Regions from separate parts of the Ureibacillus sp. GCM10028918 genome, predicted to be linked through region 1. Evidence: a T-box and tRNA genes for the amino acid it is inferred to sense, from the RefSeq annotation. Region 1 holds a T-box; the other holds one or more tRNA genes.
The links. A T-box is a leader RNA that pairs with one kind of tRNA and senses whether it is charged. The one in region 1 lies ahead of cysS (cysteine--tRNA ligase), so its partner is inferred to be a tRNA-Cys.

Region 1 (14,727 bases):
TAGTGAACGTCACGTACTTCCATACCAGCACGTTCACGTGTTAAACCACCAGGCCCTAATGCAGAAAGACGACGTTTGTGCGTTAACTCCGCTAATGGGTTTGTTTGGTCCATGAATTGCGATAATTGAGAGCTACCGAAGAACTCTTTGATTGAAGCAATAACAGGACGAATATTGATTAATTGCTGAGGTACGATAGATGCTGTGTCGTTAATAGACATACGCTCACGTACAACACGTTCCATACGAGATAATCCAATACGGAATTGGTTTTGTAACAACTCACCTACAGAACGTAAGCGGCGGTTACCTAAATGGTCGATATCATCAGTATTACCTACGTTATATAATAAGTTGAAGAAATAAGACATGGAAGCAATTACATCAGCAGGTGTAATATTCTTCACTTCTTCGTCAATATAAGCGTTTGAGATAATGTTGATTTCTTTTTGCGCTTCATCATTTGGTGCGAAAATTTTAATTGATTGGATAGTTACGTCCTCTTCTAATACACCACCAACTTGTGACAATGTACGGAATCCGATTCCGTTTTCTAGATAAGGAATAATACGATCCAAATTACGACGGTCTAGCGTTGTACCCGCTTCAACTAAAATCTCTCCTGTTTCCGGATCCACAAGAGTTTCTGCAATCGTTTGGTTGAATAAACGATTTTTGATGTGAAGCTTTTTGTTCATCTTATAGCGTCCAACATTTGCTAAATCATAACGTTTAGCATCGAAGAAACGAGAATATAATAAGCTTTTCGCACTTTCAACTGTTGGTGGTTCACCAGGACGAAGACGCTCATAAATTTCTAAAAGCGCTTTTTCAGTGCCGTCAGTGTTATCTTTTTCAAGCGTATTTCTTAGGAACTCGTTGTCACCAAGAATATCAATGATTTCTTGATCTGAACCGAACCCTAACGCACGCAATAATACTGTTGCTGGTAACTTACGTGTACGATCAATACGTACGTAAACTACGTCTTTCGCATCTGTTTCGAACTCTAACCAGGCACCACGGTTTGGAATTACAGTAGCACCAAAGCCTTTTTTACCGTTCTTATCAGTTTTATCATGGAAGTAAACGCTCGGAGAACGAACTAATTGTGAAACAATTACACGTTCGGCACCGTTAATTACAAAGGTACCTGTTTCTGTCATTAATGGGAAATCCCCCATGAAAACATCTTGCTCTTTCACTTCATCTGTTTCTTTGTTGTGGAGACGTACTTTTACGCGCAATGGTGCAGCATAAGTTACGTCGCGTTCTTTACACTCATCCACATCATATTTAGGTTCACCTAAACTATAATCGATGAATTCAAGTGAAAGATTGCCTGTAAAATCTTCGATTGGCGAAATGTCGCGGAACATTTCACGCAACCCTTCTTCAAGGAACCACTCGTAAGATGCTGTCTGAATCTCAATTAGATTTGGAAGCTCCAGCACCTCTTTAATACGCGCAAAGCTTCTACGCTGGCGGTGTTGTCCGTACTGAACTAGTTGACCTGTCAACTCATTCACCCCTCATTAAAGCGATAATAGGTCTTTGCAAAACCATCTAAATGGTGTATGATTTCGAAAGACAAAAAGAAAACGAGTCTTTTCTCAAGAATCATTTTCGGTTAAACTAAACTTATTCGTGGTAAGTATACCCATATAAAACAAATTGCATACAAAAGGGCATACTCCCACAAAATAATAATTTTGCATTTTATTATGTTATCATAGCCATTTTGTCAAGTCAATATTTTATACTCTTGGAACTTTTATTTCCATTAACTTTATTTAGCGAAAATAAGAATATAAGCTATTTTTTTGCTCGTATAATCCAATAACCTTTTTTCTTCTCGACTACTTCAACCTGTGCAAATTTTTCTTCTAAATGATTTATTGTAGATGGTGCACCTTGTTTCTTCTGAATTACAATCCACAATTCTCCACCAACCGATAACTTGTCATAAGCACCGTCATAAAATTTAAAAACAGTTTCCTTACCTGCGCGAATCGGTGGGTTAGTTAAAATTGCCGCTACTTGTAACCCTTCTTCTACAGAAGCAAGACCATCACTTTCAAAAATCCGTACATTTTGAACTCCGTTTACTTGCGCATTTTTCTTCGATAACGCAACAGCTCTCTCATTAATATCCATCATATAAACGGTGCGATTCGGATTTTGTTTAGCAATCGATAGTCCAATCGGGCCATATCCGCAACCAACATCTAAAATTGCACCTTCTATTTCAGGAATTTGAAAAGTTTCAATTAAAACACGGGATCCAAAATCTACTTCGCTTTTACTAAATACTCCTGTATCCGTTTCAAATAAAAACGAATTTCCGAGTAACGTAAATTTCCAATGGCGTGGTTTACTTTCAGTTTGAGGCTTATTTGAATAATAGTGTTCAGACATCTAACGTGCCCTCCTTTAAAAAAACAAGGCTTGTCGCCACATTGCGACAAATCAACATCGCACCTAGCGGATATCCATCTTATCAAACCATCTTATCCGCCTAAGAAAATGAAGAAAGCCCGTCAAAAAGACGAGCTTTCTTTATTTATTGAAAATAAGGTAAGTGAGAAATTATTTAACTTCGATTGAAGCGCCAACTTCTTCAAGTTTAGCTTTCATTTCTTCTGCTTCTTCTTTAGATACGCCTTCTTTTAATGCTTTTGGAGCGTTATCTACTACTTCTTTAGCTTCTTTTAAGCCAAGACCAGTGATTTCACGAACCACTTTGATTACTTTAATTTTTTGATCTCCAGCAGATGTTAATACTACGTCAAATTCAGTTTTTTCTTCAACAGCAGCTGCACCGCCACCTACTACTGCTACAGGAGCAGCAGCTGTTACACCGAATTCTTCTTCGATTGCTTTTACTAAGTCGTTTAACTCAAGAACTGTCATAGCTTTGATAGCTTCTAAGATTTGATCTTTGTTCATTTTATTTTCCTCCTATTGGATGTTTTTATTTTTTAGGCTATTTGCCTTAAGATTGTTGTTTTGAAGTTTAGGCTACTATTAAGCACCTTGCTCTTCTTTTTGTTCTGCAACAGCTTTTGTTGCAAGTGCGAAGTTGCGCACTGGAGCTTGAAGTACAGATAAAAGCATTGAAAGTAAACCTTCGCGTGATGGAAGTTCTGCAAGAGCTTTCACATCATCAGCCGAAGAAACGTTACCTTCGATGATACCAGCTTTGATTTCAAGAGCTTCGTTCTTTTTAGCGAACTCATTGATGATTTTCGCTGGAGCTACTACGTCTTCGTTAGAGAACGCAACAGCGTTTGGACCAGTTAAGAATTCGTTAATTGCTTCAACACCAGCGATTTCAGATGCACGACGAGTTAAAGTATTTTTGTATACTTTGAACTCAACACCCGCTTCACGAAGTTGTTTACGAAGTTCTGTAACTTGACCAACAGTTAAACCACGGTAATCCACTACAACTACTGAAGCTGCAGCTTGGAACTTATCAGCGATTTCTTGTACAACTGCTTTTTTTGTTTCGATTACATTGCTCATGATTGACACCTCCTATTAGAATGGGTCATTTATACCGACATAAGAAAAGCCTCTAGCCATATTAGTAGACTAGAGGCGGAAAATTCATCATCTTAAAAGAATCCGATTTCTGTGTCCTCGGTAGGGAGATTTAAGTGCTAAGCACCCCTACTGTCTACGGTACAAATGGATATTCACAACGTCATTCATCTTATCAAGAAAGACAAGCGTTGTCAACATTATTTATAAATAAATTACTTTATATTATTATTTTACAGCTACGCTAGAAGAATCAATTTTCACTGATGGTCCCATTGTTGATGTAACATTTACAGATTTCATGTAAGTACCTTTAGCTGCTGCAGGTTTTGCTTTTTGAACTACGTCAAATACAGCTAAGAAGTTTTCAACTAATTTTTCAGTTTCAAATGAAACTTTACCGATAGGAGCGTGGATGATACCAGCTTTGTCAGCACGGTATTCTACTTTACCAGCTTTGATTTCGTTGATTGCTTTAGTTACATCAAAAGTAACTGTACCAGTTTTAGGGTTTGGCATTAAACCTTTAGGTCCTAATACACGACCAAGTTTACCAACTTCACCCATCATATCAGGAGTTGCAACGATTACATCAAACTCGAACCAACCTTGTTGGATTTTGTTGATGAATTCTGCATCACCTACATAGTCAGCACCAGCAGCTTCAGCTTCTTTAAGTTTTTCACCTTTAGCGAATACTAATACACGTTGAGTTTTACCAGTACCGTTTGGTAGCACTACTGCACCACGGATTTGTTGGTCGTTTTTACGAGTATCGATTCCAAGTTTGAAAGCAACTTCAACTGTTGCATCGAACTTTACTGTGCTTGTTTGTTTTGCTAAAGCAATTGCTTCTTCAGCAGTATATAAAGTTGAACGGTCAACTAATTTAGCTGCCTCTTGCAGTCTTTTACCTTTTTTTGCCATTATAATTTCCTCCTTGATTGTGGTTATAGCGGATATTCCTCCCACGAATAGAGGTTGCGCTTGTTCCCAAAGAACTTACCGCAACCTCCAAAAAACAAAAGCCTTCTAATCATCAAGTAAACTAGGCACTTGTTACGAATTAGTCTTCGATAACAATACCCATGCTGCGCGCTGTACCTTCAACCATCGCCATAGCTGATTCAACTGAAGCAGCATTTAGGTCTGGCATTTTTTGTTCAGCGATTTCGCGCACTTTATCACGTTTAACCGTTGCAACTTTTTTACGGTTTGGTTCACCTGATCCAGATTGGATACCTGCTGCTACTTTAAGTAACACTGCTGCAGGTGGAGTTTTTGTAATGAAAGTGAAAGAACGGTCTTCGAAAACTGTGATTTCAACTGGAATAATTAAACCAGCTTGATCAGCAGTACGAGCGTTGAACTCCTTACAGAATCCCATGATATTAACACCTGCTTGACCTAATGCAGGACCAACCGGTGGAGCTGGATTAGCTTTACCAGCAGGGATTTGAAGTTTTACAATTTTAATAACTTTTTTAGCCACGAGACACACCTCCTTAAGTCCGTGATGTGGTAACTGGGTTGCCCCTCCCACTCAATATCTGTCTGTCAGCTATTTGCCGATAACATTAAAAGATTAATTTTCATTGACAAACTGTACTTGGACAGTCTGACCTATGAAATGATATCACTTTTAAATTATATTAGCAAGTAAAATCTTATTCAAAGATATCAGAGTGTTGCACTATTACATCTTTTGAATTTGTTCAAAGTCAAGTTCCATCTTCGTTTCACGACCAAACATGTCGACACTAACTTTAACTTTCCCTTTGTCTACATCAATTTCTTCTACTTTACCTTGGAAATGAGCAAACGGCCCTTCTAATACTTCGACTACTTCCCCGACAGTGATATCCAATTCGCCAACCGTCTTTTTCGAGATACCCATTTGACGAAGCAGACGATCTACCTCTTCAGGTAATAGAGGTGTAGGTTTTGCACCTCCGCCTGAAGATCCAATAAATCCTGTAACACCCGGTGTATTACGTACCACATACCACGATTCGTCAGTTAAAATCATCTCTACCAATACGTAACCAGGGAATACTTTGCGCATTACTGTCTTCTTTTTCCCATCTTTTAAATCTGTTTCTTCGTGTTCTGGAACAATAACGCGGAAAATATTATCCTGCATTCCCATTGTTTCAACACGTTTTTCAAGATTTGCTTTCACACGATTTTCATAGCCTGAATAAGTATGAACTACATACCATCTTTTTTCCATATCGTTGCCGGACTAAATGTCCGTCCCTCCTTCACTCATCACATACGCCTCGTGTAGCTTTTTATCCAAGTCACGTAAAAAACTATCATCCATCGCTTTTTTTGGCGGTAAATCGTATTTTTTATTTAACATAAACCAAAAACAAATGAAAAAAACCCGTTAATACTTAAAGACGGGCCATTTTCGAAATATTAACAATTCATTTTATAGATCGATATACCAGCGGAATAGTTCTGAAATACCTAAGTCAGCTAACACAAAAAAGATAGCCATAACAATAACCGTTGAAACTACGACAACTGTATATTTTGTAAGCTCTTTACTTTTTGGCCAGCTTGTCTTTCTCATTTCAGACATTACGTCTGATAGAAACTGTTTAATCTTGCCCATTCTAGCTTAACCTCCGAACAAATCATCTATTCTATGTTTCAATCTAATTTACTAAATCAAATGCGTAGGCGCGTTTGTTCGCCGAAAATTTATGAATACCATTCGATCAACTTCGCAACATCCGCTTTTTAACTTCAATCAGCTGTTTGAATACGTAGAGAGTGATAGAACGATTCGTATTCATTGGAAGTATAATTATCGAGTTTGTTTATGCACCGTATGTTCATTGCAATGTGAACAAAACTTTTTCAATTCGAGACGCTCATTTGCATTGGCTCTTTCAGGAACCGAATAATTTCTGGAGCCACATTTTTCACAACATAAAACGATTTTTTTTGGCATTTTTGAAAATTCACCTATTTTTTTGCATTTTGTCTTTTAAAGACTAACACCTAAACCTTTTGCTGTCAATAAGGGCAAAGTTTTGCTCAACTCATTTCCCCTATTTCGAGGTGACGCTCCAACTTACGTTTTACACGTTGCAGAGCATTATCTATCGACTTAACATGGCGATTCAATTCTTCCGATATTTCATTATAGGATTGTCCATCTAAGTATAAAGCTAAAACTTGTTGTTCAAGCTCACTTAAGATTTCCCCTATTTTTTCTTCAAGATGAGAATATTCTTCACGATTAATCATTAAATACACCGGATCTTCTGACTCTGAACTAGTGATGATATCCATTAATGTTCTATCTGATTCTTCATCATAGATTGGTTTATCGAGAGAGACATAGGAATTTAGCGGGATATGTTTTTGACGCGTCGCTGTTTTAATGGCAGTAATAATTTGACGTGTGATACAGAGCTCCGCAAATGCCCTAAAAGAAGAAAGCTTGTCTCCCTTAAAATCTCTTATTGATTTATATAAACCTATCATTCCTTCTTGAATGATATCCTCCTTGTCTGCTCCAATCAAAAAATAGGAGCGCGCCTTCGCTTTTACAAACAGTCGATATTTTGTAATTAAGTAATCTAACGCCTCTGTATTCCCGTGATGTACTTCTTCAATAAGTTGTTCATCTGAAAGGTCTTCAAATCGTTGCAAGACTTGTGTTTGACTCTCTTTTAGCATCGGCATCACCCCAGAACGTTCGTATAGTGTGTTAGGAATAGTATAACGGAACTGGAAAATATAGGTCAACCTAGTTATTTTAAACCTCTTCTCCATTTCTCAAAAGCTAGCTCTACTTCTTTCGATAATTGAATCCTAGATTTCGGTTTTTCTTCATGGGTTACTTTTACTTTCTGCGTGATACTGGACTTTATAATTTCCATCTCTATTTCTAGTTCTCTTGCCGACTTGCGAAGGGCGCCATTTCCGAAAATAACATTTTGCTCTGTCATATCGGAAGTAGCTACATAGATTTGTATTTTGCGCCCCTTTAATTCATTTGTTAATTTTTCAATCCGTTCATCTGCTGTTTCATTTTTTCTAGTATAAATGATTTCAACCGCATTTTGCACATAAGTTTGCTGTACTCCAGGAACTAAGTGGGCATCGAACACGACAATCACCCGCACACCCATGGTCGCTTTGTATTCGGCCATAAGTTCAAGCAAGCGATTGCGTGCTTCCTCAAAATTCGTATCACGAAGAGGTCTTAATTCCTTCCATGCGCCTATCATATTGTATCCGTCGACAATTAAAATCGTTTGCATGATACAACTTATCCATTCTTCTCTTGGCGCTTGCGGTAAACTTCATACATTAAAAGAGCAGCAGCTACTGAAGCATTTAAGGAATTCACATGACCGACCATTGGCAAGTGATATAAAAAATCACATTTATCTTTTAGTAATCTGCTCATCCCACGACCTTCGCTGCCGATTATAATCGCTAGTGGCAAGGTTGCATCCATCTTGCGATAATCAGCAGATCCTTTCGCATCAGTCCCCGCTATCCAAACACCATTCTCCTTTAATTCATCAACCGTTTGCGCCAGGTTTGTCACTCGAACAACAGGAACATGCTCGATTGCCCCCGTAGAAGCCTTCGCAACAACCGCAGTTAACCCCACCGCACGTCTCTTTGGAATAATAACTCCATGAACACCGATAGCATCTGCTGTTCGAATGATAGAACCAAGGTTATGGGGATCTTCAAGCTCATCAAGAATAAGGAAAAAAGGATCTTCATTTTTTGCTTTCGCCGCTTTAAACAAATCTTCTAACTCTGAATATTTATAAGCTGCTACAGAAGCAACAATACCTTGGTGGTTTTCACTCGATAATTGATCCACCTTTTTCTTAGGGACAAATTGCACAAGTACTCCACGCTCACGCGCTAAATCCAATACCTCGTTAATACCTGTCTTCTTTACACCTTCAGCTATCCAAAGCTTATTGATCTCTCTTCCAGAACGCAGTGCTTCAAGTACCGGGTTTTTTCCAGCAATCATTTCATTATTGTGTTCAGTCATTACGAAGCCCCCTTTGATTGCTCAACAATTTTTATTGCATACTCGATCATTTCATAGACTCGTTCATATTGCTTTGTTAAATATAGACTTCCTAAAACCGCTTCAAATCCAGAACTATTCCGATAAGTTTGCACATCTGTATTTTTCGGAACTGAACCCGATTTTGCGTTGCGTCCTCTTTTAAAGACGGCGACCTCTTCTTCTGTTAGGTAATTTTCGTCCATTAAGCGATGTATAATCATAGATTGAGCTTTAGCTGAAACATAACTTGTGGCCTCATTATGCAGTCGATTAGGCTTTGCTCGTCCATTCAAGAGAAGATGCTCCCGAACCTTTTGTTCGAGAACAGCATCCCCCATATAAGCTAATGCTAGTGCATTTAGTTGTTTTACATCTTCTATACGAAGTTGTGTCATACTACAAACCCCGTTTCCAACGTGTACCTTGACGTGTATCTTCCAAAACAATATTCATATTTAAAAGCTGGTCACGAATTTCATCCGAACGAGCAAAATCGCGATTTTTACGTGCCATGTTGCGCTCTTCGATTAAAGCTTCAATTTCCTCATCCAACAACTCATTTTCCACAACGAATTTAATACCTAGGACGTCGCCAAGTGCGTCAAATGTTTCGATAAACTGTTTCAATACAAGTTCTTCTGTATTTGCTTCGTTTAAGTAGGTATTAGCAATACGCGCTAATTCAAATAATGCAGATATAGCATTTGCAGTATTGAAATCATCATCCATTGCAATTTCAAATTGCTTTTTCACTTCAGTGATTTTTGTTAAATATTCCTCACCGTTATTAGTGAGATTCGTTGAAGCTGTTAATCGGTACTCAATATTAGAATAAGCAGTACGAAGTCTTTCTAATCCAGCTTGGGCAGACTCAACTAAATCCTGCGCAAAATTAATGGGATGACGATAATGTACAGATAGCATAAAGAATCGTAAGACTTGCGGGTCGATTTGCTGACGGATGTCATTCACCAACACAAAATTACCAAGAGATTTTGACATCTTCTCATTGTCGATATTAATATACCCGTTGTGCATCCAGTAACGCGCAAATTCTTTTCCAGTATAGGCTTCAGATTGAGCAATTTCATTTTCGTGGTGAGGGAATGTTAAATCCTGGCCACCTGCGTGGATATCAATTGTGTCACCTAAATGTTCGCGTGCCATTACCGAACATTCTATATGCCATCCTGGTCGGCCTTCACCCCAAGCACTTTCCCACTTAATTTCGCCAGGTTTTGCCGCTTTCCAAAGTGCGAAATCTAGGGGATCCTCTTTTTTCTCACCTGCTTCAATACGGGCACCCACTTTTAGGTCATCAATCGGTTGATGCGATAATTTCCCATATCCATCAAATTTACGCGTGCGGTAATACACGTCTCCCTGTGATTCGTATGCATATCCTTTTTCGATTAATACACCGATAAAGTCAATAATATCTTGCATATGGTTTGTTACGCGAGGATGTACGTCGGCCTTTTTGCAGCCAAGAGCCGTAATATCCTCAAAATAAGCGTCAATAAATCGATTTGTTAATTCGAAAACATCTTCACCTAATTCATTTGCCGCTTTAATGATTTTGTCGTCCACATCTGTAAAGTTCGAAACGTATTTTACATCAAAGCCTTTATATTGGAAGTAGCGACGAACCGTATCATATACAATAACCGGACGTGCATTCCCAATATGAATAAAGTTATAAACCGTCGGGCCGCATACATACATTTTTACTTTGCCTTCTTCAATTGGAACAAACGGTTCTTTTTGTCTTGTTAAGGAATTAAATATTTGGATCGTCATTTGACTCTCTCCTTTAATTTTTTCTTTATTACTAATCACTTCAGGCATTTTTCGTTTTAGAAAGCCAATTAAAATAAAAAACGCCTCTATCTTTTCACATGAAAAGACAGAGACGCTAGTGCGTGGTTCCACTCTGATTGAAAGCATTTTAAAAACCTGAAATGCTTTCCACTCGAAAGTCCGTTAACGCCGGACGACTCGACTTGCCTACTAATTTCAGCTAAGTGCTCAAAGGTGCATTTCCATAAAATAGTGGCCCAGGTCGCTTTCAGCCGATGATGACCCTCTCTTTTGAAGCATATTTTATGTACTTCTCCTTATCAACGCTTTACAGTTTTTAATTCATACGATTACGACTTAAAGTAATTTCATTTTACAATAGGTTCAGTAAAAGTCAATTAATTGAAATGGTTACTTTACGTATTTTTCTATACGGGCAATCGCCTTTTCTTTCCCGATTAAAGCGATGGCATCCGCTAATTCCGGTCCATGCGTTTGACCAGTTGTTACAACACGAATTGGCATGAATAGGTTTTTCCCTTTGTGCCCTGTCTCTTTTTGAACTGCTTTAATAGCGGCTTTAATGGACGGTGCATCAAAGTTTTCTTGTGCTTCAAGCTGTGCTTTAAATGAAGTCATCACTTCCGGAATCTGTTCACCAGCCAATACTTCTTCCGCAGCTTCATCATATTCAATTTCTTCTGTAAAGAATAGGCTTGATAGCTCAACAATTTCTGCACCAAAGCTCATTTGATTATGATATAAGCTAATTAAAGCTGTCGCCCACTGTGTTTGCTCTTCGTTTAATTCTTGTGGAAGCAAGCCTGCTTTTTGTAAATGTGGCAACGATAATTCAACCACTTTTTCTAAAGGCAGCTTTTTAATATATTGGTTGTTCATCCATGTTAGTTTATTTTTATCGAACATCGATGGTGACTTGGAAAGTCGTTTTGCATCAAAAATTTCAATGAATTGTTCTTTAGTGAAGATCTCTTCTTCTCCTTCTGGAGACCATCCTAAAAGGGCAAAGAAGTTAAACATTGCTTCTGGTAAATAACCAAGCTCTTTATATTGTGTAACAAATTGAATAATCGACTCATCACGTTTTGATAATTTTTTATGGTCTTCGTTCACAATTAATGTCATATGGCCGTATTGTGGATATTCCCAATCAAATGCATCAAAAATCATCATTTGTTTTGGTGTATTAGATAAATGCTCTTCCCCACGGAATACATGAGTAATGTCCATAAAGTGATCATCTAAAACAACGGCATAGTTATATGTTGGAATTCCGTTCGCTTTTACTAGTACCCAGTCACCAATATCTTTTGATTCAAACGTAACTTCACCGCGTACTAAGTCTGTGAAACGGTAAGTTGTGTTTTCAGGTACGCCCATACGGATTGTGTGTGGAATACCTTCCGCTTCCTTTGCAGCAACTTCTTCTTTTGTTAGGTGACGGCACTTCCCGTCATAAGTAGGCGCTGCAACTCCTCTTGCTCTTTGTGCTTCACGTGAAGCTTCCAACTCTTCTGATGTACAGAAACATTTATAAGCAATTCCACGCTCCAATAATTCTTCTGCATGCTTAGTATAAACATCTAAACGTTCCATCTGGCGATATGGTGCATACGGTCCACCGATATCAATCGACTCATCAGGCGTAATTCCTAACCAACGTAAGTTATCAAGCTGAGAGGCTTCTCCACCCTCTATGTTACGTTCAATATCTGTATCCTCAATACGAACGATAAATTTACCGTTGTGATGTTTTGCATATAAATAGTTAAATAACGCCGTACGCGCGCCACCAATGTGTAAAAATCCAGTTGGACTTGGCGCATAACGAACGCGAACTTCCTTCGTCATAATAATTGCCTCCTACTATTAGTTCAAAAAGTTTGTTATATATATTGAGAAATCGCAAAACTACATCTCTTCTCATGTTAACCTTGTACATTTTACCACTCAAGAATAAGAATGAAAAGTAAGACAGAAATGTGGAGAACGCTTGCCCAGCTCTGACAACAACTGGAGGGGGTGGCTACAAGGACGCTCTTTGTCCTTGCAGACAGCTCCGAAGTTGTCGAAGAGCTAGCGTTCGCAACTAGACATGAAGAAAAGTGGAGCGGGCTCGCCCAGCCGTGAAAGGAACTGGCCGACAAAAACGCCACATCGTGTGGCATTGTCGGCACTTGCACATCCGTGTGCGGCGGAGGGGCTGACTGTAAGGACGCTCTTTGTCCTTTCAGTCAGCACCGAAGTTTCCGAGCGGCTAGCCCGCGCAACTAGACATTAAGAAAAGTGGAGAACGCTTGCCCAGCTCTGACAACAACTGGAGGCGGTGGCTACAAGGACGCTCTTTGTCCTTGAAGACAGCACCGAAGTTGTCGAAGAGCTAGCGTTCGCAACTAGACATCAAAAAAAGTGGAGCGGGCTCGCCCAGCCGTGAAAGAAACTCTATGATTCGAGCTCTTATTTCTTAATTAATAAAATCGTTGCCATTGCTGCAATTCCTTCTTCACGGCCCGTGAAGCCTAATTTCTCAGTTGTCGTTGCTTTCACATTTACTTGAGATGGATCAGCTTTTAAGAGCTCGGCAATTCGATTACGCATTGGTTCAATATATGGAGCCATTTTAGGGCGCTGGGCCATAATTGTACAATCCACATTTCCAAGTACATAGCCTTTCTCTTCTACAATCTTCCAAATGTATTCTAGCAATTTTGCACTATCAGCATCTTTAAATTCTGGATCTGTATCAGGAAAATGATGACCAATATCTCCTTCTCCAATCGCTCCTAATGCCGCATCAGTTACTGTATGCAATAACACATCTGCATCGGAATGTCCTAAAAGTCCTCGATCATGGGGAATCTCAATCCCACCAATTATTAACGGACGTCCTTCTGCGAATGCATGTACGTCAAAACCTTGTCCTACTCGAAACATAATACTCCTCCTAGCTGTTACGTTGCTTTAATATCGCTTCTCCAAATATTAAATCTTCTGTTGTTGTCATTTTTACATTTTCATAGGTACTTTCAACAATATGTACTTGGTGCCCTAAGCGTTCAACAAGCATTGCTTCATCCGTTCCCAAAAAGCCTTGTTTTTCTGCTACATCCTCTGCATGCTGCAATAAATCGAAACGAAAAGCTTGTGGTGTTTGAATCATCCACAAACTCTCTCGATCAACCGTTTCGATGATTACACCATCCCGTACTTTTTTCATTGTGTCCTTTGCTTTTACGCCGGCAATGACTGCCCCTTTCTCATGGGCAACCTCTACCAAACGCGAGATAATTGGCTTCGTTATAAAAGGCCTTGCTGCATCATGTACCAGCACAATTTCTACTTGATGCATCGCCTTAATACATGAATGGACTGAATGCTGCCGTTCTTCGCCACCATTTGGCAGGCCGCTCACCTTAGTAATGTGATAACGGTCCAGCAAAGCTTGAATATACTCGCGCTCTTCCGGCTTTACCGCAAGCCAAATACCTGTACAATCATCATCATTTTGGAAAATTTCTAATGTATGGATCAGAATCGGCTTATTATTAAGCTTTAAAAATAATTTATTTTGTCCCGCCCCCATGCGTTTTCCACTTCCTGCTGCCGGGAGCACTACTTCATACTGCACAAATTCACTTCCCACTCTTCAAACTGCATTTATCGATAATTGCCTTAATCCGTCCTCTATTTAAACTAAAAAGGACCATAGGCTACTGTTTTTATATCTATTTAGGCTACTTGTTCGTCTTTAGGCTTGGCGAATATCATGCGTCCCGCTGATGTTTGGAGAACACTTGTCACCGTTACGGTAATCGCCTGCCCAATATAGCTTCGGCCGCCTTCTACAACAATCATCGTGCCGTCATCCAAATAAGCGACCCCTTGATTTTGTTCTTTTCCATCTTTTATTACAACCACCTGCATATCTTCACCAGGAATGACAACAGGCTTCACAGCATTTGCCAAATCATTAATATTTAATACTTGGACATGGTGTAGATCACAAACCTTATTCAAATTAAAATCATTCGTTAAGATCTGCGCACCCATTTTCTTTGCAAGACGCACTAGCTTTAAATCAACCTCTTGTACATCCTCAAAATCTTCCTCCGAGATTTGTACAGTTGTGAGACGCTCATCTTGTAATTTTTTCAACATATCCAGCCCTCTTCGGCCACGCGTACGTTTTAACGTATCTGATGAGTCGGCAATATGCTGTAGTTCCGTCAGAACGAATTGGGGAACTATAAGAACTCCTTCAATAAACCCTGTTGAGGAAATATCAGCAATTC
Region 2 (14,727 bases), on a different contig from region 1:
ATATTTCTTCCCACCGAAAGTCGCATTTTCATCAATACGAGCATTGATATATTCTTCAGCTTCATTAATAACAGAGATCGTTTTATCGTAACTTTCTTTTGCTGTTTCTCCCCAGACAACCAAGCCATGCTTTTCCATTAAAACTAGATCAGCTTGAGGGTTGTTCCGTACACCTTCAGCTATCATCTTGGATAGAGTAAACCCTGGGCGAACGTAAGGTACCCATACAAAACGATCCCCGAAAATTTCTCTTGCTATTTCCTTTCCGTTGTCTGCACAACAAATACTGATAATTGCGTCTGGGTGAGTATGATCAACATGTTTAAATGGCAAGAATGCATGAAGCAATGTTTCGATGGAAGCACGTGGATGTTTGCTATTAATCATGCAATGAGATAAGTATTCTACCATCTCTTCATCTGGCATTTCATCACGTTCGATAAGAGGAAGGATATCTTCAAGATTTAAACCGGTGAAATTTCCCGACGTCATTGTCGCAAGATCCGAGCCGCTTCCTTTTACCCACATCACTTCTATATCACGGCCACGAAAGTCTTTTTCAACTGTTTTCATCGATGTATTTCCGCCACCCCAGTTACAAACAGCACGATTCGCCCCTATTAAATTAGAACGATAAACAAGTTCACCAAGACCTGCAGTTAATGTATTTGCTTTTTCGATATCCCATAGATTCATTACCATATTTACCTCCATTTTACTTTTATTTACTTCTGTTTTCAGAATATCATCTTTGTTTATTTTTGTATATACAGTAAAATGTTTTGTTTTATATTTTTTTGTTTTATTTCTGTTTGTTTTATGTCATATAATATCTTTCCGTTTCGAAATCAAAGTGCCATTGTTACTAGTATGAAATTCGATTATTTCACTTGTGTCGCATTAAAATAATTCAACACAAATTTTAACTCTGACTTTTTCGCAACTAAAAAAGAAGATAACTAAAACTGAAGATTCAGAAATCACTTGTGAGACATTAGCGTTGTTTTAGTAATAAATTATTAATTTTTGCTATAAATCTTATAAAGTAACTGTAGGTATGTTCAATAATTTCCCTACTTTTTCAAACAGTGAGGCATTATGACCAATAGATATTGCACAATGATGAGTAGGAGCTTCCGCAAACCATTGTGTCATATATTCATCCGGGTGCTTTTTGAACTTCACTGGTGTTTGTGTATTCCCGATTTTCATCGTAGGGCCGTTTGTAGACTCAGCTTCACTAATGATGAGCTTTAGTTTTCCATTCCCCGTTTGTGTAACGTTTAAAGTAGTGAGTGGGCCCGATTTCACCTTAGCCTCTACCGAAACACCCGTCCCCTGTTTGCCATGATATAATCCCATTCCTCTAAGAATTGGTTTTCCTTCAGAGATTGCAATATGAAACGGACCATCATGACCTAAAAGAATCGTTTCATCCTCATAATCTACGACTACAATTTCTGAAAAGCTTCCCCCTACTCCCAAAATGTCACAAATTTTCATAGCTAAGGCCGTTTTCAAATCACCTTCTCCAGCGCATGGTATACCTCGTGCTGTCAAAAGTGAATGTCCCACGATAAAACCACTTTGAAGTTTTTCATATTCCCCACCAGGTGACCCGTGATAATAATAGGAAAGGGCATCTAAATTACACTCTCGGACTAATTTCTCCTGCGCTGCGGCTACTTTACAAGACCACTCCATTTGATCCTGGGATGGTTTTTTAGCAATCGGATCTGAAGGTGAATCGCCACTAATTTCAAACATCTCAAATATTTCATCCATTTTCTCACTAATTTCTGACTCTGAAACTTCACTTACTAACTGATTCAATTCGCACATTTCTAAAACTTCAATATGAATACCCGTTTGTGCTTGAAGCATAGTAAAATCACTATACATATCGAGCATGCCACTATAAGTATTCCCAAGAAATCCAAAACGGCTAGATTGTAGCGTACGGGAAACAGCTGCCGCTCGAATCCATTCGCTTATCTCCTTCCAAGCACGAATCGCTTCTTTCCTTTCATGAGTTATTTCATTCGTTAAAGAAATAGCAGGTGTGTAATTTAACCCTAATAAGCCATTCACCACATGAAATGGAATTTCAGCTCGATTGAACGCATTCGAAAATTCTGGAATTGGACATGCTCCACAATGTGCTAGCCATTCTCCAGTTGTGGTTTGATCATAATTGATCCGTGCTGACGGCTGCAAATTCAAGAAAATCACAGGTGCTTTACAAATCTGATGGATTGGCAGAACTGTTGAGCTAGTACTATACGTGGCTGCATGACAGAAGACTAAATCTACATTATTACTATTTAGCCATTCCCCCACATTACGACCTTCTCCTACGGTGTCTACTAATCCATAATTATAGATTTCACCCCATGCAGACATTTTCTTTTCAATAAATTCCCCATATTCTATAAGTCTTTCTCTTAGTCCAGGGAACTGATTCCAATAGGCTTGTAACCCAATTGTGTACAAGCCTATTCTAGGTTTTACAGTATCTTTAAGTGGTAATAGTTTATTCATTCTTTCCACCTCACTTATATAAATATGAAAATAATTCCTAATTCAAATGTTGGTTATTTTAAATAAAACACTTCTCGTAACGGTTTAATCGGCTCTACTTCATTAAAGTCAAATGACCCTTCTACCATATTCGAAGTAAGAGCATTCCACTTATTACAAGCATCACTTTTTGCGATATAGGAAAAAGCTTGATCAACATCATCACATTCAAAGCAATAAAAGAATTGAGTTCCATTTTGAAAGATTGAGTAATTTCTTATTCCAGCTTTTGAATGTTCCGCTAACATATCTTGCCATGGTTCTTCGTGCATCTTGACATACTCATCCAGACATTCTTTTTTTATCGTCCACGTCCAGGCGAATTTATTGCTATTGTTCATAATAAATAAACCTCCAATTATTAGGGTCACCGAAATTAGTTTGCAAAAGGATCTGTCCCTACCTTGATTTCAATGTTAATGATGTGATTATCCTCTCACCATTCAACATTTTTTTGATAGGGCAGACCCTTGCTATGCTTCTATTTATTTAGTAAACTTCTTTCCATTCATCAATATTTTCAGCATCAAAGCGGAATGGGTCGCCTAACATAATTTGTGTTCCATCGCCATCTTCAACTACTTCTTTCTCACCAAGTCTACCTGCTTCAAAGGATTCGCCAACTTTACCCGTGATTTCCTCTTGGACAAGTGCGTATGAAGCCATACCTGCACCGTATCCAACATCAATTGGGTTCCATAAGAACATTGCCGGAGATACACCACTTTCAATATAGCTAGCCATTTCGCTTGGAAGTCCAAGACCCGTAACAATAACTTGACCATTTAGCCCTTTATCAGTAATTACTTTACCTGCCGCTGCAATCCCTACTGTTGTAGGTGCAATAATCGCCTTTAAATCAGGATAAGATTTTAATAACGCTTCTGTCTCTGATACACTCTTATCTCTTAAATCATCACCATATGCTACTTTTACAAGTTCAATATTTTCATAGCCTGGCTCTTCAAGTTCTTTTTTCATCCATTCAATCCAAAGGTTTTGGTTCGTAGCTTGAGACGTTGCACTTAGGATGGCAATTTGACCTTCTCCATTAATCATCTCCGAAACAGCTTCAATTTGACTGCGTCCGATACGCTCAGGATCCGCTTGGTTGATGTGCACAATACGGCTGTTAGTGTTTACGGCAGAATCAACAGAAAGAACTTTGATACCTTGATCCATTGCTTTTTTCAGAACTGGCTCTAATGCATCTTGATCATTTCCAGCAATTGCAATAGCGTCAACCTGTTGTGTAATAAGCTGTTCGATAATTTGAATTTGTCCTTCCGCAGTTGGTTGGTCAGGAGATCGAAGAATGACTTCTCCTCCAACTTCTTCAATTGCTTCTTGAAAACCATCCATCATTTTTTCACCATATGGGTTACCAGTGTTCTTAAAAACCATCGCATATTTTGGAGTTCCGCCATCAGTACCTGCTTCGCCACCCTCTGCCTCTGCACTTTGATTTGTTTCTTGATCCCCACATGCAGCTAGCATTGTCAACGTTAGTCCTACTACAGCCCATTTAGATAAAAACTTTTTCATTCTCTTTCTCCCCTTTTCATGAATAAATTTATATACATTGTAGGTTGAATAGTGTGTATTCACCTGTTAGTAATTAGTTCGTACTCCTCTTTTTTGTGAACCTACTAAATAATCCCTTTAAATTCAATCTTGGAATTGCGACTGAAACAATTAACAGAATCCCAACGATGACAAGCATTGTTTGTGATGCAATGTTTATTAAACCTAAGCCGTACTGAAGATAGCCGATGATGAAAATAGCTATAATTGCTCCCAGCATTCTGCCCTTTCCTCCAGCTGTACTAATTCCACCTAGTGCTACCATCGCTATTACATCTAACTCATAGCTGGTTGCAATGTTGGGTCTAGTGCTTCCCATTCTAGAAGCTAGGAAGATTGCTGTAATTGCTGCCATTAAACCTGCGAGAACGAAGACAATGATTTTTATTTTATCAACTTGAACTCCTGAAAAGCGGCTGGCTGTTGGATTGTTCCCCATGGCAAAAATTTGCCTTCCAAAAGTCGTTTTATGAAGTAGTAAAGTAAACCCTACTGCAAATAGAGCGAAGATAATTAAGATAAACGGAATACCAGCTACATGTCCCCAACCGAAGAAACTAAACCACTCTGGAAAATTACCGGATGCTTGATCCTCCAAAATAACATAGGCAAGACCGCGATATAGAATCATTGTTCCAAGTGTCACGATTACAGCGGATAACTCCTTAAACTTGATGATCAATAAACCGTTAATCAATCCACACAATGCGCCCACTAAGAGACAAATTATTATCGCTGCTTCCATTGGCACACCAAGGTTGTTATATAGCGTTGCCATGACAACTGATGATAGTGCAACTGTTGAACCTACAGAAATATCAATATCCCGGAGGATCATAATCATGACCATTGGAAATACGATGAACGCTTTATCTAAAAAAATCATTGTTGCATCTCGTAATCCAGCACCATTTAAAAAGTAGGGAGATAGATTCGTATTAATGATCAACACTAGTAAAAATACTAAGATTAACAGCCATTCCCACTGAAGGAAAAATTTCTTCAGAGAGAATTCTTGTTTATTGGTCAGTGTTCTTTGAACATATTCATTTTGATTAACCACTCTCTGTTCCATCGTTTAAATTTTCCTCCTCAGCAGGTTATTTCGAACCACACCTCGCTTAACAAGTGTGTTAATAATGACGGCAATTAAAATAATTGAACCCTGTATTGCCATTTGCCAAAACGGTGATACGTTTAATAGCGGTAATGCATTGTTCAATAGCCCCAGAAGCAAAGAGCCAAGAATGACACCAGAGAGTTTCCCTGCCCCCCCTGCAATACTCACGCCCCCAAGAATACATGCTGCAATGACCGTTAACTCGTAGCCAGAAGCTGTATCTCCTTGGGCAGAAGCGAATTTTGAAACCCATAAAACACCTGATAGCCCAGCTAATCCACCCATGATCGTATAAACTAGCATCAAGATTTTCGTTTGACTGATTCCACTTACCTTAGCAGAATCAGGATTACTGCCAACTGCATAAATTTGTCTGCCTGTTCTAGTGTGATTAATGAAATAGAATGCTATTAGATAGATGACTACCGCTATAACTATGAGCGTATTTATCCCAAGGATCTTGCTTGTTGCAATTGAAACAAAACTTTCAGGCATTTGATAGGAACTAATCCACTGTCCATCACTTACAGTAAACGTTAAGCCTCTAAAAATATTCATCATAGCAAGTGTTGCAATAATCGGGAGAATTCCAAGCCTAGAAACAAGGAAACCAATAATAATCCCGCAAACAATACCAATGATGGTACCTAGCAATATAGCAAGAATGGGATGCAGCCCTTGATTCGCACTAACCGTTTGAGCTGCAATCATACCAGAAAGGGCTAACGTAGCCCCTATTGATAAATCAATCCCTCGAGTTATTAATACAAGCATCATCCCGAGTGCAAGAATACTTAAAATTGCTGTATTAGTTACCATGTCATTAATATTTTCCATTGTTAAGAAGCTTGAGTTTCGAGCTTGCACTACAACACATAAAAGAATAATAAAAGCTAACAATCCTAATTCACGAAACTTTGAAACTGTTGCAAGTTTCGAAGATTTTTTTTCCACTTGTACACTGGTTGAATTTCCTAATGCACTTTCAGCCATATTAGTTCACCTCATTTCCTTTCCCGGCTCTCACCCTGCATCTTTCTTTGAAAGGTCGGACATTGATGCTTCGAGTATCGCCTCTTGTGTTACGCCTTCTCTATCAAGGAACTTTGTTATTCTACCCGAACGCATAACCGCAATCCGATCACTCATACCTATAATCTCTGGCATTTCTGATGAAATCATAATAATTCCATATCCTTGAGATGCTAAATCGTTAATAATTTCATAAATAGCTGATTTAGCGCCAACATCTACGCCTTTTGTTGGTTCATCAAGGATAATAATATCAAGGTCAGCTGTTAGTAATTTTGCAACAGCAACTTTTTGTTGATTACCTCCAGACAAAGAACTAACTAAGTCAAAGATACTATTTGCTTTCACATGGACCTTTTCAGCTAATTTCTTTGCTAGATCTGCTTCTTTCCTGTCATCTAGCCAACCCTTTTTACCGATACTTGTCAATGTTGGTAAAGTGATATTTCTCCCTATCCCCCATTGCAGGACAAGACCTTGCAGCTGTCTGTCTTCAGGCAAATATCCAATTCCAAGTTTCATTGCTTCCTTAGGGTCTCGAATACTAACCTCTTGACCATTCACTTTGATTTTCCCTTTGTCGTAAGGCATGATTCCAAAAAGCGACTGACAAACTTCTGTTCTACCTGCACCGACAAGACCAGTTAGGCCTAATATTTCTCCTCTATGAAGAGTAAAGGAAATATCAGCGAAAAACCCGATTTTCCCCAAACCTTCAACTTGTAATATCTTTTCACCGATTTTGCCCTTCTTTTCAGGAAAGACTTGCGTAATTTCTCTTCCTACCATTGCAACGATCAGGTCATCATTTGATATTTCGTTGACGCCCCAAGACCCAATGTACTTTGCATCTCTTAACACCGTCACCTGACTTGCCAATCGATACATATCCTCAAAACGGTGTGAAATAAAAATAATAGATGCTCCTTGGTCTCTTAAACTTTCAGCTATTTTATATAGCTCTTCACTCTCTCTGGCAGTTAGTGCTGCTGTTGGTTCATCCATAATGATGATTTTGGCGTTTGTAGAGATTGCCTTTGCTATTTCTACAATTTGTTGTTGCGCTACACTTAGGGATCCCATTTCAGTTTTCGGATCCAGTGAAGATCCAAGTGATTGAAGGATTTCCTTCGCTTCTTCATGCATTTGTTTCCAAAGTAGACGCCCTGTTATTTTTTGGACCTTTTCATGACCCATAAATATGTTCTCTGTAACAGTTAAATCGGGATAATTTGTCACATGCTGATAAATGGCCGCTATTCCCATTGCTTGTGCTTCTTTTGGGTTTGTAAATTCTACTTTTTGACCATTTAAAATCATTTCTCCCTCATTTGGAGAGTGGACGCCTGTAATAACTTTTATAAATGTCGATTTTCCTGCTCCATTTTCCCCCATTAATGCATGAATCTCACCAGGTCTTAGTTTAAAATGTACATTGTCTAGAGCTGTAACGCCTGGGAACCTTTTCGTAATCCCCTTTAACTCAAGAACATACTCTGACATATCCTCACTCCTAACTTATAATCTTTCAACAAATTTCCGTTCGGTGTTGGTAACGCTTACACTAAGTTTACGTTTTTTCCCTTTTATCAAAAAGGAGAGAACTTTCGGTTATGGGGGGTGATTTTTCTGTTATGCAAAATATTGTTAAAGAAGAATCTGACCTTTTCAACAACTTTTTCACCATTAGGCAGAGAACTTTATTACTTCTTAAAAGAGTCTCTACTTGTTTTAAGATTTGAATTTATCAATAGGGGGTTCGTTACAGTTTTCGTAATTTAAAAAAACCTCCATCTAGATGGAGGTTTAATCTTCTGCGTTATTTGGCTTTAACTTTTTCTTTGTATTTTGATGGAAGTTCTCCGTAATACTTTTTAAAGAGTTTACTAAAGTACTTTGTATCAGCATAGCCGACTAGTTCAGAAATTTCATAGACTTTTAAGTTTGTTGTAAGTAATAGCTCTCTTGCCTTGCTTATTCGAGTACTTGTAACAAACTCGTGGACTGTCTCACCAGTTTGATTTTTGAAGTATTCACAAAAATACGTCGGATTCATATAGACTTGTCTCGCAATTTTTTCAATTGTAATACTTTCTTTCATATTTTCAACAATCCATGATCGAGCTACTTCAACTTGATTAAGAACTTTCTCCTCGTTAACAATTACAAGTTTATTGAAAACAGCCATAACCCATTCTTTAATCTCTTCATTCAATTCCGCAAAGTTCCCTATATTTTTTAATAGTCTAGAAGTATCTTGAATATCCAAAAGATCATTACTCAATCGTGGTGTATGCTTAATAAGATAATTAATCATTTGAATGCTTAGTGACTGCACAAAAAGTTTAATTTCACTAGGTACACGAAGGGTTTGAAGTTCTTTTGCAAACATTGTCACGTTTTTTATTAACTCTCCCTCGTTCATACGCTCTAATGACTGAATGATCCTATGAATTGCTTGTTGTAATTCGTTTGCATGTTTTGTTTCACTTTTTTCAAGTATTAATTGTTGTTCCATGTCTTGCTGCAATATCTGATTTTCCCCGTAAATAAGACGGTATTGCATAAGAGCTAAGACGTCTTTGGTAACGGTTGATAAAAGAGATAAATCAGTAAAAACATGACTAATCGCTATAGTATTAGAAAAAAGTGTATACTTTTCTACATTATTCTTAAGTGAAATAGCAAATTCATACACTTCATTCTTGAAATTATTACTATTATCGTTAGAACTACAGATTAGAATCCAAAATGCAGCTCCTTCCCCTTTCCATTTCCAATATTTATGTTTATACTCACTGAGCATTTCATTAAAAATATTTTCATGAGCAAGTATCCATGTTTTCCACTCATTCTTTTCCATTGACCGAGAGTGACTTAATACTTGGTCAATTGTAATATACATTAATGTATATATTCCTGCTGGGAAGTCATTTGTCCAATCCATTATCGAAACATCAATTTCATATCCATTTGTAATCTCATTAAGTATTTTGACTTGCTTCATATACGCTAGTTCCGAAGATTGTTTCTCCATGATTTCAAGCTCTTCTTGATTCTGCCATTTAATCATTATCTTTTCTTTTAAAGTCTCTAATTGAATTCTAAATTCTTCTCGATCGATGGGTTTGATCAAATAATCAAGCGCCCCTTCACGTAGTGCTGTTTGAAGATAAGAAAAATCATCGAAGCCACTAATAACCATCGGACTAAAAGAAGTAAGCTTTTTCATTTCCTTGATAAGCGTAAGGCCGTCCATTATAGGCATTCTTACATCAGTTATTAGAATATCAAACTCAATTGGCTCTGCCTGATAAGAATCCAATAATTCTTGACCATCACCAAATGTAGCTACAACATTCCACTCTTCACCACATGAGAGAACCAACTTCTCAATTCCCCGACGAATTCGATTCTCATCATCAACAATGATTGTCTTAATTTGTTTTAAGCTCATTGTTATCTCCCTCATTTCCAGCTTTAAGAATAGGAATCCTAATTTCTACTTCAGTCCCTTGGTCAGTAATACTTGAAACTCGGAGACCGAATCCATTTCCAAAATTCATTGTGATACGTGCATGTACATTACTTAAACCAAAACGCGAATCACGCTTGGCCATCGGATCTGATTGGAGCAATAACTGAATTTTATCTAGAACTTCTTTTTTTATGCCAGGACCGTTATCCTTTAAGAGAAACACTATCTCTTCCGCCCTTGTTTCTGGATTTTCAACCATCTTTATGGTAATTTCGACAGTCGTGATACGTCCATATACAAAAGCATACTTAATTGCATTTTCAACAATGGGTTGTAGAATAAACTTTGGAGTATAATATTTTTTTGTATCGATCTCTTCATGAACGACAAAGTCAAATTTATCCTCGAAGCGAATCTTTTGGATAGTTAAGTAATCCTCCGTATGCATAAGTTCTTCCGAAATTGAAACAAGCGACTCCCTATTACTAATAGAAAATCTGAGCATCCTGCCTAATAAAGTAACCATTTGTACAACTGTTTCCTTCTCATCATCTTCAACAGCCATGGCAATTGTCTCAAGTGTGTTGTACATGAAATGAGGGTTTATTTGTGATTGAAGAGCGTATAATTCGGCTTCTTTTTGCTTCAATTCAATCTGGTATTTATCGCGTATCAAGTCTTTAATTTCAATTACCATTGAATTAAAGCTATTCGCAAGCATACCTACTTCATCTTTCGTTTCTATTGGTAAATCTACATTAAAATTTCCTTTTTCAACATGCTTCATTAACTTAATTAAACGATTTAGAGGACTGGATACATTCCAAGCTAAGAAAATGGATATGATGGTGCTGAAAACTACAAAACCCAAAAAGACAATAATTGTTGCGGTTCGAACTAGATCTGTTCGTTCCGTTAAATTTTTCGCTTCGATACTATGTACTAAAGTCCATCCAGTTTCTTCTATATGATGTATGCTTATTAATTTATTCTTTTCTTCACTTGTCGTTCGAAAACTACCTTTTAATATTGGGTAGTTATTAACCTCGTTATCAATTGTTCCAATCAAGTTCGGATCTGTATGATAAATAATATGTCCCTTATAATCCATCAACCATAAATTGGCTTCGCCTTTATCAGTAAGTTTTGTAATAACATCTTCCAAAAATGTTACTTCAACAGCAATCAGAATTGTTCCTAAATTCGTACGGTTTTCAAGGTCGGTCAATTGTCTCATAAGCAGGATAAAAGGTGGATTTCCTTCAAACTGAAGAGTTGTTTGTTTAGGAAGAATGTACATTCCCTCTGTCCCTTGCAACTCAATATTTTGACCATAAGGTATAGAATAATTGGTAAGGTCAAAATTTTTATAGGGTATTTTCACACTTTCATAAATACGGTTCTTCGACAGAACAAATACCCCTAAAATATCGAGATTCCCCCCATTAATATATGTCCTGGACAAATAACTATTGATCGCAAACTCGTCTTGTAATAGTGACGAACGATTTTGGTGGGCATCTTTTCTTAAAACACCAATTACTTGACTTGAATTGTAAAGTAAATCTGGTAGATGATTTATTTCATTAACTTGATTGGCTATGTTTTCGTTCGCTTGTTCCAATAGTTTGGGAATATACTCTCCCACTTGTTCCTCAATTGATTTCGTATATTGGCTATAGGCAATATACCCTAACAAAGACATTGGAATTACTGTTAGTAAAACATAGGATACAATCAATTTAGATCTAAGACGGTAGTTTTTAAAATTTAGCTTTTTAAAAATCATATTGATCCACATTATCTTTCGTAAAATCAATCGGTTCTCCCATAATTACCATGTCACCATTCACTCGAATTTTCCCTACTTTAGCAACCTCTTGGTGATCATAAGGGGCAATATTGTTAAGGGCATTTTTGGCAAGGGCAACCGTTAAGTAACCCAATTTTTTCGGACTCCATAATGTCACGATTTGGGCAGAGCCATCTTTCAAGTATTCATTCATCTGATTGGGAGGCGATAATCCAACAACTGCCACTTGTCCCTCCTTCTCTGCTTCCTTAACCGCTTGTGCAGCAGCAGGAGGACCTTCGGATGAACTCCCAATAATCCCGTTCAAGTTTGGATGTGATATTAATAATTCTTTTGCTAACATATACGCTCGATGTGGATCATCATCATGTGTGACTATATCAACCAGTTTTATATTAGGATAATATTCTTGTTGCTGAACTTTAATCCAATGGAGCCATTCATTTAGATTTGCTGCCGATAGAGGTCCAGTTAAAACAGCAAATTCTCCTTCTTCATTTGTGTTCCAAGCAAGAATATCCATTAAATGTCTTCCAAGCGTCTCAGGATCAACCATATTTATAAAAAAATCTCTTGCTTCTGGGAGCGTATCAGCATCCCATGTAATCACCTTAATACCTTTCTCTTTTGCTTCCAATAATATTGGAGCAAGCTTTTTAGGGTCATTAGCTGAGACAGCAATTACGTCAACATCTTGTGCTATCAACTCTTCTATAATTATTATTTGTTGAGATGCATCAGTAAAAGTTGGTCCAGTATATATGACATTAACGTCTAGATCCTTCCCTGCTTCGAGAGCTCCTTCCTCAACTGCATTAAAATAGGGTATATTAATCTGTTTAGGTACAATAGCTACCGTCATTTGTTGAGTTTTGCTTTTCTCCGTCTCTTCCAACTGGTTATCGTCAATCGTATAAACAACTTCAAATTTTCCTTTTTCTGTACCATCTATATTGCAACCGCTTACAAGTAATACTAAACAAAAAAGAGTGAAACACAATCTCATATTCTATTCACTCTCCTTTCAGTTCTTAGTAGGTATAAAGAATGTAAAACTTCGAAAACGCTAATATTTATTCTCTAGTTTATCAGATTATTCCAAAAAAAGCGTTACTATTTTATCATCTTTCTGATGCTCAATCCTGATCGTGACCTATTATAGCTTTCAAATAAAAGGAGTGCCATTCCTGATTACAGTTTCGGTAAATTGAAAACAAATAAAAAAAAACGTCTAATTATATTACTTTAATTAGATGTTCAATAGTTGATATTATTCAATTCTACTGTTATTGATGATAATAGAATTTCTTAAAATTTAATACCGGGTCGGAGTCGAATAGATACGCCAGTAGAACCCGTTTTTAAGATGCAAAAAGTCATCGCTAATTTGCTAGAAGTTTGCTTTTCTCATATTACTATGACATCCCTTGATTTCCCTATATTTTTCCAGCTAACGGTAAATGAATACACTATCCGTAAAAGGGGATAATTGCGTTTTAATTATAGTGAATTCAGACTAAGCAGCGACAATGTACATAGTAGAGTATTTTAATTTTGTTATCTAAAAAAAACATAAAAAAAGCTTCTCACAAAGTGAGAAGCCTTTTTTAATGATACCGAAGGTGGGACTCGAACCCACACGCCTCGCGGCACCGCATTTTGAGTGCGGCGTGTCTGCCATTCCACCACTTCGGCATATTAAATATAAAAAAAATCGGTTATCCCGATCAAAAAATTGGAGGCGGCAACCGGATTTGAACCGGTGATAAAGGTGTTGCAGACCTGTGCCTTACCACTTGGCTATGCCGCCATTATCTTTTAGAGCGAAAGATTGTGTTCTAAACTGCAATCCCCATCTGTAGATGGAATTCTACCGCTGAACACTACTTAAAATGGCTGGGGTACCTGGATTCGAACCAGGGCATGACGGAATCAAAATCCGTTGCCTTACCGCTTGGCTATACCCCAATATTATTAAGACTATTGTGATTTATTATATTAAAAATGGGGCGACTGATGGGAATCGAACCCACGAATGCCTGAACCACAATCAGGTGCGTTAACCACTTCGCCACAACCGCCATAATATTATATATAATTTCAAGAAAAAATGGGGCGACTGATGGGAATCGAACCCACGAATGCCTGAACCACAATCAGGTGCGTTAACCACTTCGCCACAACCGCCATAATGTTAATATTTATTTAAAAATTGGCAGGGGCAGTAGGAATCGAACCCACACTGACGGTTTTGGAGACCGTAGTTCTACCTTTAAACTATGCCCCTATAAAAGGAATGGTGGAGGGGGACGGATTCGAACCGCCGAACCCGAAGGAGCGGATTTACAGTCCGCCGCGTTTAGCCACTTCGCTACCCCTCCAGATAAATGATGCCGGCGAAAGGAGTCGAACCCTCGACCTACTGATTACAAGTCAGTTGCTCTACCAACTGAGCTACACCGGCATTTATCTATATGGTGGGTCAGGACGGAATCGAACCGCCGACACTTAGAGCTTCAATCTAATGCTCTACCAACTGAGCTACTGACCCATATACATTATCTATTCATAAAAATGGCGGTCCCGACCGGGATCGAACCGGCGATCTCCTGCGTGACAGGCAGGCATGTTAACCGCTACACCACGGGACCATTTGGTTGCGGGGACAGGATTTGAACCTGCGACCTTCGGGTTATGAGCCCGACGAGCTACCACTGCTCCACCCCGCGATAATAATATTGTATTTCCTCTATTGTACCATAAAATTGATATGGTGGAGGATGACGGGCTCGAACCGCCGACCCCCTGCTTGTAAGGCAGGTGCTCTCCCAGCTGAGCTAATCCTCCGACTGGATATCTTATAAATTCAAATGGTGACCCGTACGGGATTCGAACCCGTGTTACCGCCGTGAAAGGGCGGTGTCTTAACCACTTGACCAACGGGCCAATTAATTATGTATCTGGCGGAGAGTAAGGGATTTGAACCCTTGAGACAGTGTTAACCGCCTACACGATTTCCAATCGTGCTCCTTCGGCCACTCGGACAACTCTCCAAGAAGCATGGCTCCGAAGGTAGGACTCGAACCTACGACCGATCGGTTAACAGCCGATTGCTCTACC

Region 2: it has a tRNA-Cys gene. The T-box ahead of cysS (cysteine--tRNA ligase) is inferred to sense a tRNA for this amino acid. The anticodon was not compared.

What each region holds. Positions count from the first base shown of each region.
Region 1 covers NZ_JBHTFK010000037.1:7,700-22,426, reverse strand. The annotation lists gene rpoB (DNA-directed RNA polymerase subunit beta) at 1-1,529, opposite strand, end outside; gene ACFQU5_RS17370 (class I SAM-dependent methyltransferase) at 1,816-2,418, opposite strand; gene rplL (50S ribosomal protein L7/L12) at 2,590-2,949, opposite strand; gene rplJ (50S ribosomal protein L10) at 3,028-3,528, opposite strand; ribosomal protein L10 leader region at 3,562-3,706, opposite strand; gene rplA (50S ribosomal protein L1) at 3,775-4,473, opposite strand; gene rplK (50S ribosomal protein L11) at 4,613-5,038, opposite strand; gene nusG (transcription termination/antitermination protein NusG) at 5,243-5,779, opposite strand; gene secE (preprotein translocase subunit SecE) at 5,984-6,169, opposite strand; gene rpmG (50S ribosomal protein L33) at 6,365-6,511, opposite strand; gene sigH (RNA polymerase sporulation sigma factor SigH) at 6,598-7,245, opposite strand; gene ACFQU5_RS17325 (NYN domain-containing protein) at 7,320-7,832, opposite strand; gene rlmB (23S rRNA (guanosine(2251)-2'-O)-methyltransferase RlmB) at 7,841-8,593, opposite strand; gene ACFQU5_RS17315 (Mini-ribonuclease 3) at 8,593-9,009, opposite strand; gene cysS (cysteine--tRNA ligase) at 9,011-10,414, opposite strand; T-box leader at 10,520-10,747, opposite strand; gene gltX (glutamate--tRNA ligase) at 10,826-12,286, opposite strand; gene ispF (2-C-methyl-D-erythritol 2,4-cyclodiphosphate synthase) at 12,893-13,369, opposite strand; gene ispD (2-C-methyl-D-erythritol 4-phosphate cytidylyltransferase) at 13,380-14,063, opposite strand; gene ACFQU5_RS17290 (PIN/TRAM domain-containing protein) at 14,165-14,727, opposite strand, start outside.
Region 2 covers NZ_JBHTFK010000013.1:326-15,052, reverse strand. The annotation lists gene ACFQU5_RS12375 (bifunctional aldolase/short-chain dehydrogenase) at 1-702, opposite strand, end outside; gene ACFQU5_RS12370 (L-arabinose isomerase family protein) at 1,039-2,541, opposite strand; gene ACFQU5_RS12365 (L-rhamnose mutarotase) at 2,595-2,921, opposite strand; gene rhaS (rhamnose ABC transporter substrate-binding protein) at 3,070-4,125, opposite strand; gene ACFQU5_RS12355 (ABC transporter permease) at 4,199-5,239, opposite strand; gene ACFQU5_RS12350 (ABC transporter permease) at 5,243-6,277, opposite strand; gene ACFQU5_RS12345 (sugar ABC transporter ATP-binding protein) at 6,308-7,819, opposite strand; gene ACFQU5_RS12340 (response regulator transcription factor) at 8,136-9,773, opposite strand; gene ACFQU5_RS12335 (cache domain-containing sensor histidine kinase) at 9,754-11,613, opposite strand; gene ACFQU5_RS12330 (autoinducer 2 ABC transporter substrate-binding protein) at 11,573-12,613, opposite strand; tRNA gene ACFQU5_RS12325 (tRNA-Leu) at 13,222-13,302, opposite strand; tRNA gene ACFQU5_RS12320 (tRNA-Cys) at 13,344-13,417, opposite strand; tRNA gene ACFQU5_RS12315 (tRNA-Gln) at 13,501-13,575, opposite strand; tRNA gene ACFQU5_RS12310 (tRNA-His) at 13,613-13,688, opposite strand; tRNA gene ACFQU5_RS12305 (tRNA-His) at 13,719-13,794, opposite strand; tRNA gene ACFQU5_RS12300 (tRNA-Trp) at 13,821-13,894, opposite strand; tRNA gene ACFQU5_RS12295 (tRNA-Tyr) at 13,905-13,988, opposite strand; tRNA gene ACFQU5_RS12290 (tRNA-Thr) at 13,999-14,071, opposite strand; tRNA gene ACFQU5_RS12285 (tRNA-Phe) at 14,083-14,158, opposite strand; tRNA gene ACFQU5_RS12280 (tRNA-Asp) at 14,183-14,258, opposite strand; tRNA gene ACFQU5_RS12275 (tRNA-Met) at 14,262-14,336, opposite strand; tRNA gene ACFQU5_RS12270 (tRNA-Val) at 14,379-14,454, opposite strand; tRNA gene ACFQU5_RS12265 (tRNA-Glu) at 14,479-14,553, opposite strand; tRNA gene ACFQU5_RS12260 (tRNA-Ser) at 14,569-14,660, opposite strand; tRNA gene ACFQU5_RS12255 (tRNA-Asn) at 14,669-14,727, opposite strand, start outside.